One region of the Bradyrhizobium sp. HKCCYLRH1034 genome, then DNA from elsewhere that is predicted to be linked to it. Evidence: predicted binding sites of a transcription regulator. Region 1 holds the regulator's gene; each other region holds the start of a gene.

Region 1 (7,174 bases):
GTCGCAGAACGGCTCGTTGAGACGCAGCCCCTTGATCCAGTGCTCGATCGACAGCGCGAGCCGCGCAGTTTCGATCAGCCGGGCGATGACACGATTGCGGACATTGCTGCGACCGCTCGCGAGCAGCGCGGTGATCAACGGCTGACCGTCGATGGCCTGCCTTGCGAGAGCGCCGACCTCGACCGGTTCTCCCGCAAGACGCGGCGCCTTGCACCAGCTATAGGCGTCGGCTTTGTCGGCATCGGGCACGGTGCGGCTCTCGGCCGGATCGAGCGACGTATCGTGCATCCAGGCGTGCGAGACGTCCTCGGTGATGCCGTCCGACGGCAAAGCGTGGACCTCGCCGCTGCTCGTGCGGACACCAGCGCGAAAACGAGCCCCATTGAAATCGTGATACGCGCCGAAGCTCATCAAGAGACCGGGTCCGCTGCCGAGGTCGGCCAGCGCGAGCGCATCGGCCAGCCGAAGGAAATGCGCGAAGTCGCCGGCGCGGCCCTCCCGCCAACGGTCGAGCTCGTCCGATGTCGACAAGGCGAGCACGTTCTCCAGCTTGTCGGCAAACACGACGCGTTCAAGGAAACCGCGAAACGACGCCGCGATCGCGTTGAGCCGCACGCGCTCGCCGAGCTCGATCGCGCGCGTCGTCCCGCCTGGCTGGAAGGCGAGACTGTGCGGCCATTTGCCGGCGATCAGGCCCATGATCTCGAGCAGCCGCGCGCGGGCAGGCAACGCATCGCGGGCCGCGCTGCCCTTCGTGGCCGCGAAGCGCTCGGCCGTAGCCGAATGCCAGGCATGCGAGGCGTAGACGTCGCGGGCGAAGTCCGGCATGAAGAAGATGTAGAAATGCGTCAGATGGTCGGCTGCGTTCTCGGCCGCGTGCGCGATGTTGGCCGCGAGGACGCCGTTTGGCGCTGCCGCAATACCCATGGCCTGGCGCAACGCCGCGGCGGCGGCGATCGATTGCGACACCGAGCAGATGCCGCAGATTCGCGGTGCGATCACCAGGGCGTCCAGCGACGGCCGCCCCTCCAGGATCTGCTCGAAGCCGCGATAGAGCGGCGCCGTCACCTCCGCCCTCGTGACGCGACCGCTCTCGATATCGAGCCTGACCTCGAGATCGCCTTCGACACGATTGAACGGTCCGACCGTGATCCGCGTCATGGACGGCGCTTGTCGCCGGCACGGCCCGGCGGCACCACGACATGATCCGCCGTCGCATTGACTCGGACGCGACGCGGCGTGGCCGATTTCGACAGCGCTGCGAGCGCGACGAACCAGGCCTTGGGCATGTCGGTCGGAAGCCCCACGGGAATGCCGGCGAGCTTGGCCGTCTGCAGATAGTTCTGCGCGCTCTCGAAGCCCGGCGAGGTGCAGGCGATGCAGGCGTAGCCGCCCTTGGTGCAGGAGCCGCCGCCGTTCCACGAGCGCTGATTGCAGTCGCCGACCGCTTGCGTCGCGCGGCAGCCGAGATGCTCCATCAGGCAGCCGCGCTCCGACATCGTCTCCGCGCTCGCCTTGAACTCGTAGAACTCGTTGCGCGAGCAGCCGTGATGCGCCAGGTGATTGGCGATGAAGGTCGGACGGCCGACTGCGTCGAGGCCGTCTGCCGACAGATCGCCCGAGGTGAGCGCCAGCAGGCTTTCCATCATCCAACCCGGATGCGGCGCACAGCCTGCGACGTTGATCACCGGCAGCCCGCGTTTCGAGCGGAAGCCCGCGCCGAGCGCGCCGCCGATGTCGCTGCCCTCGAACTGCAATCCGACCGCATCGGTCGGGTTGATGCCGGCAGCAGGAATGCCGCCATAGGCGGCGCAACTGCCGACGGCAACGACGTAGTCGGCCAGCGGCGCCAGATCGAGCAGCCAGTGATAGATCGAGCGGTTGGTGCCGGCGAGCATGTTGAAGCGGCCGGTCAGGCCAGGTCCGCGCGCCACCGAGCCTTCGAGCACCAGCAGATCGAGCCGCTCGCGACCGTCGCGGATCGCCTCCAACAGCTCCAGGACCTCGTCCCCTGTCTGCTCGCTGACGGAGGGATGCCACACCAGATCGATGCCGGATTGGCGCAATTCGTCGAACCAGCCGGACGCGCCGCTTTCCAGGATCGACATGGTGCAGCCGCCGCAGCTCGCACCCTGCAGCCATAGCATCCTGATCGTTCCCTCAGAGCCGACCATCATAAGGCCCCGCTCCTAGCCCGTCTTAAGCGTTCCGCTTCGTATCACCGGCGGGTTTAGCGCCCCCGCATGAACACTGGCAAGCGCTTCCCCGGGCATAGCCTCGGAACCGCGCTGGCTGCGACCGAGCAGCATGGCGATCGCCCAGATCAGTCCGAACAGGCCAATCGCGACGATCCCGAGATTGGCGACATCGTCGCCCAGCGCGGTGGCGACCCTCGTCCATCCCCCGGTCAGGCCAAGCCGCGGCGCCAACAGCGTGATCGCCTCGAAGCCGCCGATCACCAGCGCGATCGCGACAGAGGCGCCGGTGATCACGAGGTTATAGCGCAGCTTGCGTGCGGGATCGGTCAGCGCCCAGCGATAGGCGCCGACCATCAGCATGCTGTCGGCGGTGTCGACGGTGGCCATCGCCGCCGCGAACAGCGCCGGAAACACCAGCACGTGCGCAAGACTCGCGCCGCGCGCGGCCTCGGTCGCCGACAGGCTGAGAAGCCCGATCTCGCTCGCAGTGTCGAAGCCGAGACCGAACAGGAAACCGAGCGGATACATGTGCCAGGCGCGTCCCACCAGGCGGAGCACGGGGCGCAGCAGGCGGATGAGGATGCCCCGTCCGGGGCTTCCGGCGGTTTCCATCTCGGACTGCGGCTGTGCGGCGCGGCGCCAGAGGTTCACGAACAGAATGAGGTTCGCCAACGCGATCAGCAGCAGGAAGCCGGCCGACACCGACGTGCCGATGACGCCGCCGATCGCCCTGATCGCGCTCTCTTCATCCAGGAGGTCGGCGCCGGCGATGAGGCTCACGACGATGGTGGCGATGACGACGACGCTGGAATGGCCGAGCGCAAAATACAGGCCGGCGGCGCGCGGGGCGCTACCGTCCTGCACCAGCTTCCGCACGACGTTGTCGATCGCCGCGATGTGATCCGCATCGACCGCATGGCGCAGTCCGAGCAGCCAGGCCAGCATCGCGGTGCCGACGATGGCGGGCCGGTCGGCGTAGAGCGCGAACGCCCAGGCCCAGGCGAGCGCGTTGGCGGCGACCAGCCCGCCGACGAGCGCAACGTTGCGGCCGGGCTGCGATCGCCACCACAGCAGCCGAGGGGCACGAGGATGATCAATTTGAACAATCGTCATACTCGGACTATAGCAAGAGCCAGGCCAGTTCGGTAAAGCCCCCCGCTGCAGGCAAAAGCTGCAGGAAAACGTGGGCGGCCCTTCCCGGATTGCCCTCTCGCTTGGCAACCCGCTATCCAGTCACGCACAGATCATGACCAGCGGCGGGACATCTTCTTCTCTCGCCCCTCCTTCGCTCACCGCGCCGAGGCACTCTGTGCCGCGATCTCGCGCCGCACGACCGCCTCGAACTGGCTCGCGGGGGCGGCGAACATCAGCCGGGTCTCCTCGTGGAACGCCGAGAAGATGCCGACCACGGCCGGCTGTCCGCCGACTTCGGCCATGATGGGGGAGCCCGAATAGCCGAAATTGGCGAGGCAATGCACCGTCAGCAGCATCCCGTCCTTGGTCATGCCGGCGCTGCAATTGCGCTGGCCGGTCGGCGAATAGCGCCGCTCCTGGCCATAGCCGATCTCGGAGATGGTTCCGGCCGTGGTCGCAGCCTGCAATTCCTCGCGCGTCAGCGCCCTGACCTCAACCGGCTTCGACGGCAGCGCGTCCTTCAGCACGATCAGCGCCCAATCGGCGGGCGAGCGGTCGAGCGACCACCTGTCGTGCCGGGTCGGGACGAAATCAGGCGCCACGATCAGCTTGTCGGCGACCGACGATGCCGCCGGCGTGCCCCTGTTCATGCCGGCCAGGAAGCGGACGTTGCCGGGGCTGACCTGCGCCACGCCGTTGAACACGCAATGCGCCGCGGTGAGCACGACGCGCGGCGCGACCAGCGTGCCGGTGCACCAGCCGCCGGTCGAGTATTGCGCGACGGTGACGACGCCGATCGACGACGCCGGCCACGAGGTGGGATCGACGACCTCGCCGATGTGGCGGTCGAGCCCGAGCAGTTGCTCCGGACGCGGAGCGGCGATGCCGGCCTCCGCCGATTCCGGCTTCGGCCGCCAGGCCGCAATGGCACTCTGAGCCTGGACGCGCTGCGGCTCGGTCAACTTGACCCGCTGCACGTCGCGGCCGGCCGATCGCACGCCGCTACGGCCCGCCATCACCAGCCAGGCATAGCCCTGCACGACGTCCTGTTTCACACCGCGGCCGTCGAGCAGCATCAGGCCGAGCATGTATTGGGACTGGGCGAAGCCCTGCGCCGCGGCGCGGCTGAACCAGCGGCCGGCTTCGCCGTAATTGCTCGCAACACCTTCGCCATTGACGTAGGCGATGCCGAGATAGTGCTGCGCGACGGCGAGCCCCTGATCGGCGGCCTTGCGGTACCACGCCAGCGCCTCGGCGGGGTTGCGCGGTTGGCCCCAGCCGAAGGCGTGCATGAAGCCGACGTCGAACTGCGCCCGCGCATCGCCCTTGGCGGCCAGCGGCAGCAGCCGTCGCATCGCCGCCGCATGCTGCCCGTTGCCTGCCGCCGCGACCGCGTCTTCGAGCTCGGCGGCCGTGGCGCCCGCCGCGCCGCCGAGCAGCACGGCAAGAGATATGATGATGGTCTTGATCAAGGGCGTCCGCTGGGACCGAAACATCGTGACGGGCCACGAAGCAGACACGATCAAGACGGCGGCGGCGTGGCGGAAAGCGGACCGCGATCTCCTCAATCGGGCCGCCTCGCGTCTCACACCTGCTGCGTCCTCACGCCCGATCGCCCCTTACACCTGCTCGCTCTTGGCGAAGCGATCATCGAGCGCATAACCGGCGCCGCGCACGGTGCGGATCGGGTCCTGCTCGCGGCCGGGATTGAGCAGCTTGCGCAGGCGGCCGATATGGACGTCGACGGTGCGCTCGTCGATGTAGATGTCGCGGCCCCAGACACTGTCGAGCAGCTGCTCGCGGCTGAACACGCGGCCGGGATGCTCCAGGAAGAACTCGAGCAGGCGGTATTCGGTCGGGCCGAGATCGATCGGCCTACCAGAGCGCGCCACGCGGCGCTTCTCGCGGTCGAGCTCGATGTCGCCATAGGACAGCACGGTCGCCAGCCGCTCCGGACTCGCCCGCCGCAGCAGGCCTTTCACCCGCGCCAGAAGCTCCGGCACCGAGAACGGCTTGACGATGTAGTCGTCGGCGCCGGTCGCGAGGCCGCGCACGCGCTCGCTCTCCTCGCCGCGTGCGGTGAGCATGATGATCGGCAACTGCCGGGTCTCGGTCCGCGCCCGCAGGCGGCGGCACAGCTCGATGCCGGACAGGCCCGGCAGCATCCAGTCGAGCACGACGAGATCGGGAACACGCTCCTTCAAGCGCGTGTCGGCTTCGTCGCCGCGCGCCACGGTCTCGACCTCGTAGCCTTCGGCCTCGAGGTTGTAGCGCAGCAGCGTCGTCAGCGCCTCCTCGTCCTCCACCACCAGAATTCGGGCGCCCATGTCTGAACCGTCTCTCTCAGTTGCCGGGGATCGTCGATGCGAAGCTCGTCATGTCGCCCTTCGGGCGCTTGTCCATGATCTGCTGGCCTTCGATCATATAGAACACCGTCTCGGCGATGTTGGTCGCATGATCGCCGATGCGCTCGATGTTCTTGGCGCAGAACATCAGGTGGATGCAGAACGAAATGTTGCGCGGATCCTCCATCATGTAGGTCAGGAGCTCGCGGAACAGCGAGGTGCAGATGGCATCGACTTCCTCATCGCCCTTCCACACCGTCATCGCCGCCGGCAAATCGTGCGCGGCATAGGCGTCCAGCACCGTCTTGACCTGCGACTGCACGAGATCGGTCATGTGCTCGAGCCCGCGGATCAGCTTCAGCGGATGGAAGTCGCTCTCCAGCGCCGCGACGCGCTTGCCGATGTTCTTGGCGAGGTCGCCGATGCGCTCCAGATCGGTCGCCACGCGCATCGCGCCGACGATCTCACGCAGGTCGACCGCCATCGGCTGTCGCCGGGCGATGGTAAGAACGGCGCGCTCCTCGATGATGCGTTGCAGCTTGTCGACCTCGGCGTCGGTGGCGACCACCTTCTGGCCGAGCGCGATGTCGCGCCGCACCAGCGCATCGACGGAATCGACGATCAGCCGCTCGGCGAGGCCGCCCATCTCCGATACCAGACGGGTGAGGTCCTGCAGATCGCTGTCGAACGCCTTGGCGGTATGTTCACTGGCCATGATGATCTCCTGAAGACAATGTCGTCGGCGTCAGCCGAACCGGCCGGTGATGTAATCCTGGGTCCGCCGATCACTCGGCGAGGTGAAGATCTTGCTGGTGTCGTCGAACTCGATCAGCTCGCCGAGATACATGAAGGCGGTCTTGTCGGAGACGCGCGCCGCCTGCTGCATGTTATGCGTCACGATGGCGATCGTATAGTTTTCGGCGAGTTCCTGGATCAGCTCCTCGACCTTGGCGGTCGAGATCGGATCGAGCGCCGAGCACGGCTCGTCGAACAGGATCACCTCCGGCCGGACCGCCACGGTACGCGCGATGCACAGCCGCTGCTGCTGGCCGCCTGACAGCGACAGGCCCGAAGCGTTGAGCTTGTCCTTGACCTCGTTCCACAGCGCGCCGCCGCGCAGCGCCTTCTCGACCCGGTCGTCCATCTCCGACTTGGAGATCTTCTCATAGAGCCGGATGCCGAAGGCGATGTTCTCGTAGATTGTCATCGGGAACGGCGTCGGCTTCTGGAACACCATGCCGACCCGGGCACGCAGCAGGTTCAGATCGAGCTTGGGATCGAGGATGTTGGTGTTGTCGAGCATCAGCTGCCCGGTCGCCCGCTGCCCCGGATAGAGATCGTACATCCGGTTGAAGATGCGCAGCAGCGTGGACTTGCCGCAGCCGGACGGGCCGATGAACGCGGTGACGCGGTTGGTGCCCAGCGACAGGTTGATGTTCTTCAGCGCATGATGGTCGCCGTAGTAGAAGTTGAGGTTGCGCGCGGTCACCTTGGCCG
Region 2 (7,174 bases), on a different contig from region 1:
GCATCGAGGTCACCACAGGTCGATCCTATCGGCATCTTGAGCCCGCACGCCTCGGATCGACAACGGGCCCGGCGCACCGATCACGAATTTTCTACCGAACAATTATATTGTACACAATCTAATTGTGTGCAATATGGCCGCGCTGAATTCGTCCATCCAACCAGGAGACACCCATGTCCGTGAACGTGCTCTACAAGACCAGCGCCAAGGCCACCGGCGGCCGCGACGGCGAAGCCGCTACCCTCGACGGCTCGCTCAAGGTCAAGCTTTCCACCCCGAAGGAGCTCGGCGGCGGCGGCGGTGCCGGCAACAATCCGGAGCAGTTGTTTGCGGCCGGCTACGCAGCCTGCTTCATCGGCGCGATGAAGTTCGTCGGCTCGCAGGGCGGCCCCAAGGTTCCCGCCGACACGTCGGTGACCTCGACGGTCGGCATCGGCCCGCGCTCCGAAGGCGGCTTCGGCATCACCGTCGAGCTCGCAGTGTCGCTGCCCGGACTCGCCAAGGCCGACGCCGAAGCGCTGGTCGCCAAGGCGCACGAGGTGTGCCCCTATTCCAACGCCACGCGCGGCAATGTCGACGTCAAGCTGAGCGTCGTCTGAGCTTCAATTCCGTCATGCGGCAGGACGGCCTCCGTTGTCCTGCCGCATGGCAGCCCCCGTTTGCGCCGCCGCCGCAGCAATGCTTAATGATCGCGAGCTGAAACCAACCTCGCGACATCCGATGACACCCCAATTTGCTCCCGGCGCCATGGCCGGCCTGCGCGTGATCGATCTGACGCGCGTGCTCGGCGGCCCCTATTGCACGCAGATCCTGGCCGATCACGGCGCCGACGTGATCAAGGTCGAGCCGCCGGCCGGCGACGAGGTGCGTGACTGGGGTCCGCCCTTCCACGATGAGGACGCCGCCTATTTCGTCGGGATCAACCGCAACAAGCGCTCGATCGGCCTCGATCTCGCCTCAGAGGGCGGCCGCGCCGTGCTGATGCGGATGCTCGAGACGGCCGACGTGCTGATCGAGAACTTCAAGCCTGGCACCTTGGAGAAATGGGGCATCGGCAGCGACACGCTGCGCGAGACATTCCCCAAGCTGGTGCACTGCCGCATCTGCGGCTTCGGCGCGGATGGCCCGCGCGGCGGCAATCCCGGCTACGACGCGATCATCCAGGCGATGACCGGCATGATCGCGGCGACCGGTTCGCCGCAGAGCGGACCGATGCGGATCGGCGTGCCGCTGGTCGACATCACCACCGGACTCTATGCCGCGATCGGCATCCTGATGGCGCTGTCGGAGCGGCAGCGCTCGGGCATCGGTCAGTTCCTCGAGGTCACGCTGTATGAGACCGGTCTCGCGATCATGCATCCGCATACCGCAAACTACTTCATGCATGGCAAGCCGCCGTCGCTGACCGGCAACGAGCACCCGAACCTCGTTCCGTATGCGATCTTCGCGACCAAGACCGACGATATCTTCATCGGCGTCGGCAATGACGGCACCTTCCGCAAGCTCGCCAAGGAGATCGGCCGCCCCGAACTCGGCACCGATCCGCGCTTCGCCCGCAACAAGGATCGCGTCGCCAATCGCGAGGCGCTGCGCGCCGAGCTTGCCGCCGTGTTCAGCCAGTTCGAGGCGGAGCCGCTGTGCGACCGGCTGCTCGCGGCCGGTCTGCCGGCAGGACCCGTGCAGAAGATCGACCAGGCGCTGACCAATCCGCACACGATCTACCGCGGCGATGTCATCGAGAAGGACTGGTACAAGGGCGTCGCGTCGCCGATCCGGCTCGAACGCACCAAGCCGAGCCTGCGCTCCACCCCGCCGAAGTTCAGTCAGCACGCGCAGGAGGTGCTGACCGAGTTCGGTTACACGCCGAGCGAGATCGAGGCGCTGCTGTCCCAGGGCACGGTGTGCGCCGAGCGCAAGCGCTGAGGCGCCATCAGCCTGTCGTCTCTCACCGCCAGCGCCGGCCGGGGCATCGCCCCGGCGCGGCACCGTCTCCCGCAAGTCGCTGCGTTCCGCCGCGATGAACGCGCTTTCCGCTGACGATCCAACCGGTTATACATTCACGAAACTGTCATCTCGCGCTGCTACGGCCGCGACGCCGATGACGTTTCACGGGAGGTATTCTTTAATGTCACTTCGCCAATTCTGGACGGCCGCGACTGCGGCAGTCACGCTGGTCCTGAGCGCCGCAGCACCTGCGCATGCCGTGACCGAAATCCAGTGGTGGCATGCGATGACCGGCGCCAACAACGACGTCATCGTCAAGCTCGCCAACGATTTCAACGCCTCGCAGTCCGACTACAAGGTCGTCCCGACCTACAAGGGCAACTACGCCGACACGATGAATGCCGGCATCGCCGCCTTCCGCGCGGGCAATGCGCCCCACATCATGCAGGTGTTCGAGGTCGGCACCGCCACCATGATGGCCGCCACCGGCGCCGTGAAGCCGGTCTACAAGCTGATGCAGGACGCCGGCGAGACGTTCGACCCGAAGAGCTATCTGCCTGCGATCACGGGCTACTACTCGACCTCCAAGGGTGAGATGCTGTCGTTCCCCTTCAACTCGTCCTCCACGGTGATGTGGGTCAATCTCGACGAGCTGAAGAAGGTCAACGCCGAGATCCCGAAGACCTGGCCCGAACTGTTCGAGACCGCCAAGAAGCTGAAGGCGGCCGGCCATGCGACCTGCGGCTTCTCGGGCTCGTGGGTCACCTGGGTCAATCTCGAGCAGCTCTCCGCCTGGCACAACGTGCCGCTGGCCAGCAAGGCGAACGGTCTCGACGGCTTCGACACCGTGCTGGAGTTCAACGGTCCGCTGCAGGTCAAGCATCTCGAAAACCTGGTCGAGCTGCAGAAGGACAAGACCTACGACTATGCCGGCCGCACCAACACCGGTGAGGGCCGCTTCACCTCGGGCGAATGCCCGATCTACCTGACCTCGTCGGCGTTCTTCGGCAACGTCAAGGCCCAGGCCAAGTTCGCCTTCACCGCCGCGCCGATGCCGTATTATCCGGACGCCAAGGGCGCGCCGCAGAACTCGATCATCGGCGGCGCCTCGCTCTGGGTGATGGGCGGCAAGAGCGCGGACGAATACAAGGGCGTGGCGAAGTTCCTGACCTTCCTCTCGGACACCGATCGTCAGGTCTACATCCACAAGGCCTCGGGCTATCTGCCGATCACCAAGGCGGCCTACGCCAAGGCCAAGGCCGAGGGCTTCTACAAGGATCAGCCCTATCTGGAGACGCCCCTGCTCGAACTGACCAACAAGGAACCGACGGAGAATTCCCGCGGCCTGCGTCTGGGCAACATGGTGCAGCTGCGTGACGTCTGGTCGGAGGAAATCGAGCAGGCCCTGGCCGGCAAGAAGACCGCCAAGCAGGCGCTGGACGCCGCCGTCGAGCGCGGCAACCAGATGCTGCGCCAGTTCGAAAAGACGGCCGTGAAGTGAGGCCATGAGCCGGCAGGCCGCCCCGCGGCCTGCCGGTTCGCCGACCGACCATGCAGAAGAACGCCATCTTTCAGTCAAAACTGCTGCCGTTCGTGCTGGTCGCTCCCCAGCTCGCGATCGTGCTGATCTTCTTCTATTGGCCCGCGATCCAGGCCGTCATCCAGTCGTTCCTGCTGCAGGACGCGTTCGGCCTGTCCACGAGCTTCGTCTGGTTCGAGAACTACGCCGACCTGCTCAGCCAGCCGGACTATTTCCAGGCCATTCTCCGCACCTTCGGCTTCTCCTTCGCGATCGCGCTCTCGTCGCTGTCGGTCGCACTGCTGCTCGCGGTCATGGCGGATAAGCCGTTGCGCGGCGTCACGCTGTACCGGACGCTGCTGATCTGGCCCTATGCCGTGGCGCCGCCGGTGGTGGGCGTGCTCTGGATCTTCATGCTCCACCCGTCGCTCGGCGTGATCTCGCGCTATCTGCGCGCTGTTGGCATCGACTGGAATCCGCTGCTCGACGGCGACCAGGCGGCGCTGCAGATCATCCTCGCGGCCGCCTGGAAGCAGATCTCCTACAACTTCCTGTTCTTCCTCGCCGGGCTGCAGAGCATCCCCCGGAGCGTGCTCGAGGCGGCCGCGATCGACGGCGCGCGGCCGATGCGGCGGTTCTGGACCGTGACCTTCCCGCTGCTGTCACCGACCATCTTCTTCCTGCTGGTCATCAACATCGTCTACGCCTTCTTCGAGACCTTCGGCATCATCGACACGATGACCCGCGGTGGTCCTGGCAAATCCACCGAGACGCTGGTCTACAAGGTCTATACCGATGGCCTGCTCGGCGGCAATCTCGGCTCGTCGGCCGCACAATCCGTCGTTCTGATGGTCATCGTCATCGTGCTGACGGCGATCCAGTTCCGCTTCGTCGAGCGCAAGGTGACCTACTGATGGTCGAGCAAGAAGGCATTCGACGCTACGTCGCGCACGCCATCCTGTGGATCGGAATCGCGATCGTCGCGTTCCCGGTCTATCTCGCATTCGTCGCCTCGACGCAGGACAATGCGGTGATCGCCAACGGGCAGATGTCGCTGCTGCCTGGCGGGCACTTCCTGTCGACCTACTATCAGACGATCTTCGTTGGCACGAGCGGCTCGACCCGCGAGCCGGTTGCGACCATGCTTTTGAACTCGCTGGTCATGGCGCTGCTGATCGCCGTCGGCAAGATCGCGATCTCGATCATCTCGGCCTATGCGGTCGTCTACTTCCGCTTCCCGTTCCGCATGGCGATCTTCTGGCTCATCTTCATCACCCTCATGCTGCCGGTCGAGGTGCGCATCTATCCGACCTACAAGATCGTCGCCGACCTCCACATGCTCGACAGTTATGCCGGGCTCGCGCTGCCGCTGATCGCGTCCGCCACCGCCACGCTGCTGTTCCGCCAGTTCTTCATGACGGTGCCGGACGAGCTGCTGGAGGCGTCCCGCATCGACGGCGCCGGGCCGTTCCGCTTCTTCTGGGACACCCTGCTGCCGCTGTCGCGCACCAACATGGCGGCGCTGTTCGTGATCCTGTTCATCCTCGGCTGGAACCAATATCTCTGGCCGCTGCTGATCACGACGCGCGACGACATGCAGACCATCCAGATCGGCATCCGCAAGATGATCACGACGACCGACGCGCTGACCGAGTGGCCGATCGTGATGGCGACGGCCGTGCTCGCGATGCTGCCGCCGGTGTTCGTCGTCGTCGTCATGCAGCGCCTGTTCGTCAAGGGGCTGGTGGAGACGGAAAAGTGACGAAGGGGCGAATAGCGAATGGCGAGTGGCGAATAGGGATGTTCGCGCAACGGCTCGCTTCGTCCCCTTCCCTATTCGCCACTCCCCATTCGCTATTCGCTAGGTAACCACCAATGGCCAACGTCACCCTCCGCAACGTCCGCAAGGTCTACCAGGGCGGCTTCGAAGCCATCAAAGGCGTCGATGTCGATGTCGGCGACGGTCAGTTCTGCGTGCTAGTCGGGCCGTCGGGCTGCGGCAAATCCACCCTGCTGCGGATGGTCGCGGGGCTCGAGACGATCACCTCGGGCGAGATCGACATCGGCGGCCGCATCGTCAATGCGATCGAGCCGGCGGATCGCGACATCGCGATGGTGTTCCAGAACTACGCGCTCTATCCGCACATGACCGTCTACAACAACATGGCCTACGGCCTGCGCAATCGCGGCATGGCGGAAAAGGAGATCAGGACGCGGGTCGAGGACGCCGCACGCATCCTCGAGCTCGGCACCATGCTCGAGCGGAAGCCGCGCCAGCTCTCCGGCGGCCAGCGCCAGCGCGTGGCGATGGGCCGCGCCATCGTGCGCCAGCCCAAGGTGTTCCTGTTCGACGAGCCGCTCTCGAACCTCGACGCCAAGCTGCGCATCGCGATGCGGGTCGAGATCCGCAAGCTGCAGCGCCGGCTCAACACCACCGCGATCTACGTCACCCACGACCAGCTCGAGGCGATGACGCTCGCCGACATCCTGGTGGTGATGAACGGCGGGAAGGTCGAGCAGATCGGCAATCCGCTCGAGATCTATCAGCGTCCAGCCACCACCTTCGTCGCGTCCTTCATCGGCGCGCCGCCGATGAACCTGATGCCGACCGATGGCGTGCGCGCCCAGTTGCTCGGCGCCGACGCGGTTCCCCAAGAAGCGGGCCAGCTCGGCATCCGGCCTGAGGATTTCCAGCTTGGCGACACCGTTCCGGCGGGCGGGATCGGGCTCGACCTCCGCGTCGAGGCGATCGAGCATGTCGGCGCCGAGACCTATGTCTACGGCGCACGCCAGGACGCGGGCAGCGATGACCGGCTCTCCGCGACCGCCAACGACATCATCGTGCGGCTGCCGGGTACCGCCGCGCCGGAGATCGGCGCACGGATTCGCGCCGTGGCACCGCGGGCCAAGCTGCATCTGTTCTCGGCCGACGGCCGTCAGCGGCTGTCCGTTTAAACCCTTCCACAGACAGGCTGTTCCGGCGCATTCGGGGTGCTTGAACGCGCCCCGGATCGTGCCCATATTGCTGCTCAAGGGGTGCCGTCAGGGCCCTGATACATCAAAGTCGCTTCGAGAGGACTTTGTAAACCATGTCTCGTGTTCCTTCGCTCTCCAGCCCTTTCCTGCTGGGCTTCGACGAGATCGAGCGCGTCCTCGACCGCGTCGTCAAAGGTGCCGACGGCTATCCGCCCTACAATATCGAGCGGTTCGAACGCACCAATGGCCAGCCCGAGCGTCTGCGGATCACGCTGGCGGTGGCGGGTTTCACCCGCGACCAACTCGATGTCACCATTGAGGAAAACCAGCTCGTCATCCGCGGCCGGCAACAGGACGACAAGACCAGGCAATACATTCATCGCGGCATCGCCGCGCGCCACTTCCAGCGCACCTTCGTGCTGGCGGAGGGAATGCATGTGCTTGGTGCGGACCTGAAGAACGGGCTGTTGTCAGTCGATCTGGCCAGGCCAGAGCCTGAGCGGATCGTTAAGACAATAGCGATCAATGAACACGAATAATGGTTGATGGAACGAGTAGCGGACTCGACCGCTTGAGTCTCAGAAGGAGTCGAGACCATGACTGAAGGTAATGTTGCGTCGGAATCCCCCGTCTCCCTGGAGTCGCTGGCGACCTTGGGCGAGGGCCACATCGCTTACGTGAAGCAGATCCGCTCCGAGGACGTACCGGGACTGTTTCCGCAGGCGCCGCACATCG
Region 3 (7,174 bases), on a different contig from region 1:
CGGTGTCCGCCTGGCTGATCGTGACCCGGCTGATGACGTTGAGCTTCGCCTGGCAGGCCGGCAGCGCCGCGCTGGTCGTCGTAGCCGCGCTGATCGTGACGGTCGGCCTCGGTCTGGCCGGCACGCTGCTGGCGCTCAACCAGAAGCCCGCGACGGTTCTTCGGAATCTGTAGCGGCTTGCGCGCTCATGCCGCACGGTTAACGCGATTTCTGCGGCTGGGACGCGCGCGGAGCGACATTCAGCCGCGCGTGGAAGCTTGCGGCAGATATGCTAGTTTCCCATCTAGGGAATGGGCTCAGAGACCTGCCAAAAGATGGCGAATTTGCCGATGACGCAAATTTAATATCTGCAGCAGTGGGTATGAGATAGGGTTTTTCGAGAACCGGCCAACGGTCCTGTCAGGACCGGGCTGCCGGGCAACCAACGGGAATCGACCATGTCGGACCTAGACCGCAACTATGCTTCACCCTTTGGCCGGGTGGCCGGGCGCGCCGATGCCGCGACCGTCGACGCCGGTCTGCGCGCCTACATGCTGCGCATCTACAATTACATGAGCATCGGCCTGGCCATCACCGGCCTTGCGGCACTGGGCGTCTACATGGCGTCGGTGACCGGCGATCCGGCGGCCGGCGTGTTCAAGTTCGGTAACGCCTATCTGACGCAGTTCGGCTACGCGATGTTCGTGAGCCCGCTGAAGTGGCTGTTCATCCTGGCCCCCCTGGTCATGGTGTTCGCGATCTCGGCCGGCATCAACCGCTTGGCGCCGTCGACCGCACAGATCCTGTTCTGGGTGTTCTCGGCCTTGATGGGCATCTCGCTGTCGTCGATCTTCTTGGTGTACACCCACACCTCGATCGTGCGGGTGTTCTTCATCACCGCGGCGACGTTCGGCGCGCTGAGCCTCTACGGCTACACGACCAAGCGTGACATGACGGGCATGGGCTCGTTCCTGTTCATGGGCCTGATCGGCATCGTGCTGGCGAGCCTCGTGAACCTGTTCCTGGCGAGCTCGATGCTGCAGTTCATCGTCTCGGTGATCGGCGTGTTCGTGTTCGCCGGCCTGACCGCCTGGGACACGCAGCGTCTGAAGAACGAGTACATCTACGGCTACGCTTCCGCGGGCGGCGACATCGCGGAGCGCGCGGCAATCACCGGCGCCCTGTCGCTGTACTTGAACTTCATCAACCTGTTCACGCTGCTGCTGCAGTTGCTCGGACAGCGCGACTGATCCAACCGCTCGAACGAGCGACCTTCGAAGCCCCGGCCTCACCGCCGGGGCTTTTCGTTTGCGCAAACCCCGATTGCGACCGGCGCAAAGCCGCAGCGGCAGCCATGCCGCGAGGCCGGATTGATCGCCGCGTCCGCCTGGGTATGCTTCCCCCCTATGTCCGACATTGAAATCCGGCCCACCCAGGAGGCCGACCTTCCCGCCATCACCGCCATCTACGGCCAAGCCGTCCGCGAGGGCACGGCCACCTTCGAGCTCGACCCTCCGGATCTGGCGGAGATGACGCGCCGCTTCCGGGCGCTCCGCGACGGCGGCTTCCCCTATTTCGCTGCCCTGCTGGACGGAGAGGTGGTGGGCTATGCCTATGCCGGGCCCTACCGGCCCCGCCCTGCCTATCGCTTCACGGTGGAGAACTCGGTCTATCTCGCTCCCGCCAGCCAGCGTCGCGGCATCGGGATGCGCCTGATGCGGCGGCTGATCGACGCCTGTGAGGAGGGAGGCTTTCGCCAGATGATCGCCGTCATCGGCGACTCCGCCAATTCCGGCTCGGTCGGGCTGCATACCGCCTGCGGCTTCCAGATGATCGGCACCCACCCGAGCGTCGGCCTGAAATTCGGCCGCTGGCTCGATACTGTGATGATGCAGCGCCCGCTCGGGGCCGGGAGCAGCGACGTCCCGGCGTAAGGCAACGCCAATCGGAATGTCATGATCAAGCCGGAGCGCGTGGGATCAGACCAGGGCTGGTTTGGGCGCGATCACCAGCAGCACGCGCTCGAGCTCGTGGCCGCGGCGCAGGATCAGCCCGGTGGCCGAGATCACGCTGTACATGCCCTGCTTGCGTGCGAGACGCGGATCCTTCTCGATGCGGTAGATCGGCACCTCGGACGCCCGGCGAAACACGGAGAAGACGGCCCGGTCACGCAGGAAGTCGATTGAATAGTCGCGCCACTCACCGTCGGCGACCATGCGGCCGTAGAGGTTCAGGATGCGGTTCAGCTCCAGGCGGTCGAACGTCACCCGGCTCGGCGCTGCGGCCGCACTGCGCGCCGCCGCGCGGTTCTCGCTGGGGTCGGCGTCCTCCGGCGTGAGGTTCATTGGCGTCCTCCTGTCATCCGTGTGACATGATCGCGCCATCCGGCAGAAGCCGCAAGGGGCCGTTTTCGTTGTTGAAGTTCGACCGAGCCTGCGAGGCCGTCGGTTCCGCGAACACGCAAGCGTCACGGGATCGTTAGCAGAATCATAATCGCGCCGTCTTTCCGCCCACCGACCGCCCCCGACCTTCGGCATAAGATTCGTGTGCGTTGGCCCGGTCCTTTCGGTTCCGGATTCCTCAGCCCCCAGCCCCCCGGGGTCGTCAGGATCGGGTCTATTCACAAGTAAGGCAAAGGGCCAACGCAAGTTGGTCCTTTTGCTTTTCTGGCGTGAGCTGCGCGTAAGATTGTCGGGACACGCCGTCGCACGGACGTGACGCGCCCAACGCAGGTCAGCGAAAACGAAGATCAGGACGACGGAAGATCAGCGCTCGGGACCGCGCGCTGTTGCTGAAGCCCGTCCGCCCAACGGCAACTCGGAAAAGGCGGCCCCGAGCATCGGCCCAGGGCGGTCGCGACTGCCGTCCTGCACATAGACGACGGTGCCATCGACGCCCTCGCGGGCGATCTTCTCCAGCGGCACGCTCCATCTGACCGGCGACCCATTCCAGTCACCCAGCTTCTGAAGCCCGCGAACGACGTTGTAATAGGTCAGATCACGGCCGCTGTTCTCGCCGCGGCCGACCGAGATCGGGACCACCCGCGAGATCGAGCAGACCCAGACCTCGCCGTGCTTGCGCGGCATCTGGTCGTTGGCCGCGGCCACGGAGACAGTAAGGTCCTGGCCGTCGACCGACAGCCTCACCGGCACCGACATCACGCTGCCACCCTGGACGGTCTCCTCGATGGCGCCCTCGATCGCCTCGCGGTCGCTGCCGATCACATGCACGGAGCCGTTGACCACCGCCTGCGGCGTATAGACCTCGCGGTCGCCGCGCGCACGAGAATAGGCCCGCTGCCGGGCCGTGAAGCGGGAGTCGGCCAGCGTGTCCTTCCAGCCGAGATAGTCCCAGTAGTCTATCGGCAGGGACAGCGCGATGACCGAAGGATCTCTGGCGAGCTCGCCGAGGATCTTGTCAGCCGGCGGGCAGGACGAACAGCCTTGCGAGGTGAAGAGTTCGATCACCGCACGGGGATCGGACGCAGCGGGCCGGACGAAAGCGATGACCGCACAGACACTCAGCGCTGCGCGCGACCACCACGACATCTGTCCACTCATCGCCACTGTCCCGTCTGGACCACCGTCCGCTGCGCCCTGTGCATCACTGCATCCGCGATGCCGTCCTCGTAGTTAACAAACCGAAAATGCAAAAGAGGCGGCCTTTGTCATAGGCCGCCTCCTTCATCACCCGCTACTCACTTCAGAGTGAGCCAAACTGTCGCATCGCGCGTTGGTTAAGCGGCGAGCTTGCGCAGCACGTAGTGCAGGATGCCGCCGTTGCGGTAGTAGTCGAGCTCGTCGAGCGTATCGATCCGGCAGAGCAGCGGCACCTGCTGCGCCGCACCGTCGGCCGAGACGATCTCGGCGGTCAGGGTTTGGCGCGGCTTCAGGTCGCCCTGCAGGCCCTTGATGGTAACCTTCTCGTCGCCCTTGAGGCCGAGCGAGGACCAGGACGTGCCTTCCTGGAAGGTGAGCGGCAGCACGCCCATACCCACCAGATTGGAGCGATGGATGCGCTCGAAGCTCTGGCAGATCACGGCACGGACGCCCAGCAGCCGGGTACCTTTGGCGGCCCAGTCGCGCGACGAACCGTTGCCGTATTCGGCGCCGGCGAACACCACCAGCGGCACGCCCTCTTCCTGATACTTCATCGCGGCGTCGTAGATCGACATCTGCTCGCCGTCGGGCCAGTGCTTGGTCAGGCCGCCCTCGGGAATGTTGCCGTCGGCACCCTTGAGCATGAAGTTCTTGATGCGGATGTTGGCGAAGGTGCCGCGCATCATGATCTCGTGATTGCCGCGGCGCGTGCCATACTGGTTGAAGTCCGCCGGGCGGACCTGGTGTTCGCTAAGGAACTTGCCGGCAGGCGAAGTCAGCTTGATCGAACCGGCCGGCGAGATGTGGTCGGTCGTGATCTTGTCGCCGAACAGCGCCAGCACGCGGGCCTCGACGATGTCCTTGATCGGCTCGGGCTCCTTCTTCATGCCCTCGAAATACGGCGGGTTCTGCACGTAGGTCGACGACATGTTCCAGCGATAGGTCTCGCTCTCGACCGTCTTGATCTTGCGCCAGTTGGTGTCGCCCTTGAACACGTCGGCGTAGCGCTTCTTGAAGATCGACGCCTTGACGAACTTCTTGACGAAGTCGTTGACCTCCTTGGTCGTCGGCCAGATGTCCTTCAGGTAGACCGGCTTCTTGTCCTTGCCGATGCCGATCGGCTCGACCGAAAGATCCTTGGTCACGGTGCCGGCCAGCGCATAGGCCACGACCAGCGGCGGCGAGGCCAGATAGTTGGCCTGCACGTCCGGCGAGACGCGGCCTTCGAAGTTGCGGTTACCCGACAGCACGGCCGCCGCGACCACGCCGTTGTCGTTGATCGACTTCGAGATCTCCTCCGGCAGCGGGCCGGAATTGCCGATGCAGGTGGTGCAGCCGAATCCGACGAGGTTGAAGCCGACCTTGTCGAGGTCCTTCTGCAGGCCCGAGTTGGCAAGGTATTCGGCAACCACCTGACTGCCGGGAGCGAGGGAGGTCTTCACCCACGGCTTGGCCTTGAGGCCCTTGGCGGCGGCGTTGCGGGCCAAGAGGCCGGCGCCGATCAGCACGCTCGGATTCGAGGTGTTGGTGCAGGAGGTGATGGCGGCGATGACGACGTCGCCATGGCCGATGTCGAAGTCCTTGCCCTCGACCGGGAAGCGCTGCGCAGCGTCGGGCTTCTTGTACTCCCCAGCCAGCGCGGTCGCGAAGCCTTCGGCCACCGCCGGCAGCGCGATGCGGCCTTCGGGACGCTTCGGACCGGCCATCGACGGCACGACGTCGGCGAGATCGAGGGTCAGCGTCTGCGTGAACACCGGGTCCGGCGACTTGGCAGTGCGGAACAGACCCTGCGCCTTGGCATAGGCCTCGACCAGCGCGACGCGCGGCGCCTTGCGACCCGAGGTCTTGAGATAGTCGATGGTGGCGGCGTCAACCGGGAAGAAGCCGCAGGTCGCGCCGTATTCCGGAGCCATGTTGGCAATGGTCGACTTGTCGGCGACCGAGAGATGGTCGAGGCCGGGGCCGAAGAACTCGACGAACTTGCCGACCACGCCGAGCTTGCGCAGCATCTGGGTGACGGTCAGCACGAGATCCGTCGCGGTGACGCCTTCCTTCAGCGCGCCGGTCAGCTTGAAGCCGACGACGTCTGGCAGCAGCATCGACAGCGGCTGGCCGAGCATGCAGGCCTCGGCCTCGATGCCGCCAACGCCCCAGCCGAGCACGGCGAGACCATTGACCATGGTGGTGTGGGAGTCAGTGCCGACCAGCGAATCCGGATAGGCGACCTCGAAGGTGCCCTTGGTGCGGCCGACCGTCATCTTCTCCTTCTTGGTCCAGACCGTCTGCGCCAGGTATTCGAGGTTGACCTGGTGGCAGATGCCGGTGCCGGGCGGCACGACGGAGAAGTTCGAGAACGCCTTTTGGCCCCATTTCAGGAATTCGTAACGCTCCTGGTTCTGCTTGTACTCCTCGGCGACGTTCTTGCCGAACGCCTTGTTGTCACCGAAGTAGTTCACGATCACCGAGTGGTCGATGACGAGATCGACCGGCACCAGCGGGTTGATCTTCTCGGCATCGCCGCCCAGCTTCTGCATCGCGTTGCGCATCGCCGCGAGGTCGACCACCGCCGGCACGCCGGTGAAATCCTGCATCAGCACGCGCGCCGGGCGGAAGGCGATCTCATGCTCCAGCGACTTCTTGCGCAGCCATTTGGACACCGCGACGATGTCGTCCTTGGTGACGGTGCGGCCGTCCTCGTTGCGCAGCAGGTTCTCGAGCAGCACCTTCATCGAATACGGCAGCTTGGAGATGTCCTTGAGACCGTTCTTCTCGGCTGTGGGCAAGCTGTAATAGATGTAGCTCTTCGTTCCGACCTTGAGGGTCTTGCGACACTTGAAGCTGTCGAGCGAGGTCATGCGTGGAAATCCCAATTGATCTGTATACCCGGAGGGGGTATTTAAGAACCGTCAGCGCGAGGCGCCGAATGGCTTGCAGCGGGCGATTGTGTGCTGCATCAAGGTCGGGCTTATAGAAGCTTTCTAACTGCGCCGCCACAGAGACAAGCAAGTCCCGACGTGGCATCACCCACAAATTCTTACGCGCTAGCCATCAATTCCCTAGGGGCTGTCACGACGGGCCATGCAGGCGACTTCAACATTGTCTCCGAAGCTGTTCGGCCGCGACGTCAGGTGCGTGCGCGGCGGCCGCGAGGTGTTCGCAGGACTAGCCTTCGAAGCGGTCGCGGGCGAGGCGCTGGCAGTGACCGGACACAATGGTGCGGGCAAGACATCGCTGCTGCGGCTGATTGCCGGCCTGCTGCTGCCGGCGGGCGGATCGATCGCCATCGAGGGCGGTGAGAGCGAGCTCACGGTGCCCGAGCAGGCGCATTATCTCGGCCACCGCGACGCGCTGAAGCCGGCGCTCAGCGTGCGCGAAAACCTGACCTTCTGGGCCGAATTCCTCGGCGGCGGCATCACGCGGCCGATCCCCGACTGCCTCGCGGCCGTCGGCATCGCCCACGCCATCGACCTGCCTGCCGCCTATCTGTCCGCCGGCCAGCGCCGCCGGCTGTCGCTGGCCCGCCTGCTCGCGGTGCCCCGCCTGCTCTGGCTGCTCGATGAACCGACCGCGGCGCTCGACGTCGCGGGACAGGCGAT

The links. The regulator PhoB, encoded in region 1, activates phosphate uptake and scavenging genes when phosphate is short. The targets are predictions, from matches to a motif close to TGTCATNNANCTGTCAT.
Region 2: the regulator PhoB is predicted to act here: its motif matches at 2,056-2,072, upstream of ugpB (sn-glycerol-3-phosphate ABC transporter substrate-binding protein UgpB).
Region 3: the regulator PhoB is predicted to act here: its motif matches at 2,336-2,352, upstream of ACQR0W_RS26655 (DUF2794 domain-containing protein).

What each region holds. Positions count from the first base shown of each region.
Region 1 is NZ_JBNPUW010000009.1:312,829-320,002, forward strand. It holds gene ACQR0W_RS22965 (nickel-dependent hydrogenase large subunit) at 1-1,161, opposite strand, end outside; gene ACQR0W_RS22970 (HupU protein) at 1,158-2,174, opposite strand; gene ACQR0W_RS22975 (HoxN/HupN/NixA family nickel/cobalt transporter) at 2,190-3,311, opposite strand; gene ACQR0W_RS22980 (trypsin-like serine protease) at 3,488-4,804, opposite strand; gene phoB (phosphate regulon transcriptional regulator PhoB) at 4,952-5,659, opposite strand; gene phoU (phosphate signaling complex protein PhoU) at 5,676-6,392, opposite strand; gene pstB (phosphate ABC transporter ATP-binding protein PstB) at 6,423-7,174, opposite strand, start outside.
Region 2 is NZ_JBNPUW010000003.1:528,843-536,016, forward strand. It holds gene ACQR0W_RS09400 (MarR family winged helix-turn-helix transcriptional regulator) at 1-4, opposite strand, end outside; gene ACQR0W_RS09405 (organic hydroperoxide resistance protein) at 174-599, shown strand; gene ACQR0W_RS09410 (CaiB/BaiF CoA transferase family protein) at 721-1,923, shown strand; gene ugpB (sn-glycerol-3-phosphate ABC transporter substrate-binding protein UgpB) at 2,126-3,445, shown strand; gene ugpA (sn-glycerol-3-phosphate ABC transporter permease UgpA) at 3,496-4,377, shown strand; gene ugpE (sn-glycerol-3-phosphate ABC transporter permease UgpE) at 4,377-5,225, shown strand; gene ACQR0W_RS09430 (sn-glycerol-3-phosphate import ATP-binding protein UgpC) at 5,339-6,418, shown strand; gene ACQR0W_RS09435 (Hsp20 family protein) at 6,553-6,978, shown strand; gene ACQR0W_RS09440 (DUF1150 family protein) at 7,036-7,174, shown strand, end outside.
Region 3 is NZ_JBNPUW010000013.1:99,523-106,696, reverse strand. It holds gene ACQR0W_RS26670 (ABC transporter permease) at 1-173, shown strand, start outside; gene ACQR0W_RS26665 (Bax inhibitor-1/YccA family protein) at 438-1,229, shown strand; gene ACQR0W_RS26660 (GNAT family N-acetyltransferase) at 1,386-1,913, shown strand; gene ACQR0W_RS26655 (DUF2794 domain-containing protein) at 1,959-2,324, opposite strand; gene ACQR0W_RS26650 (DUF1223 domain-containing protein) at 2,745-3,527, opposite strand; gene acnA (aconitate hydratase AcnA) at 3,716-6,433, opposite strand; gene ccmA (heme ABC exporter ATP-binding protein CcmA) at 6,657-7,174, shown strand, end outside.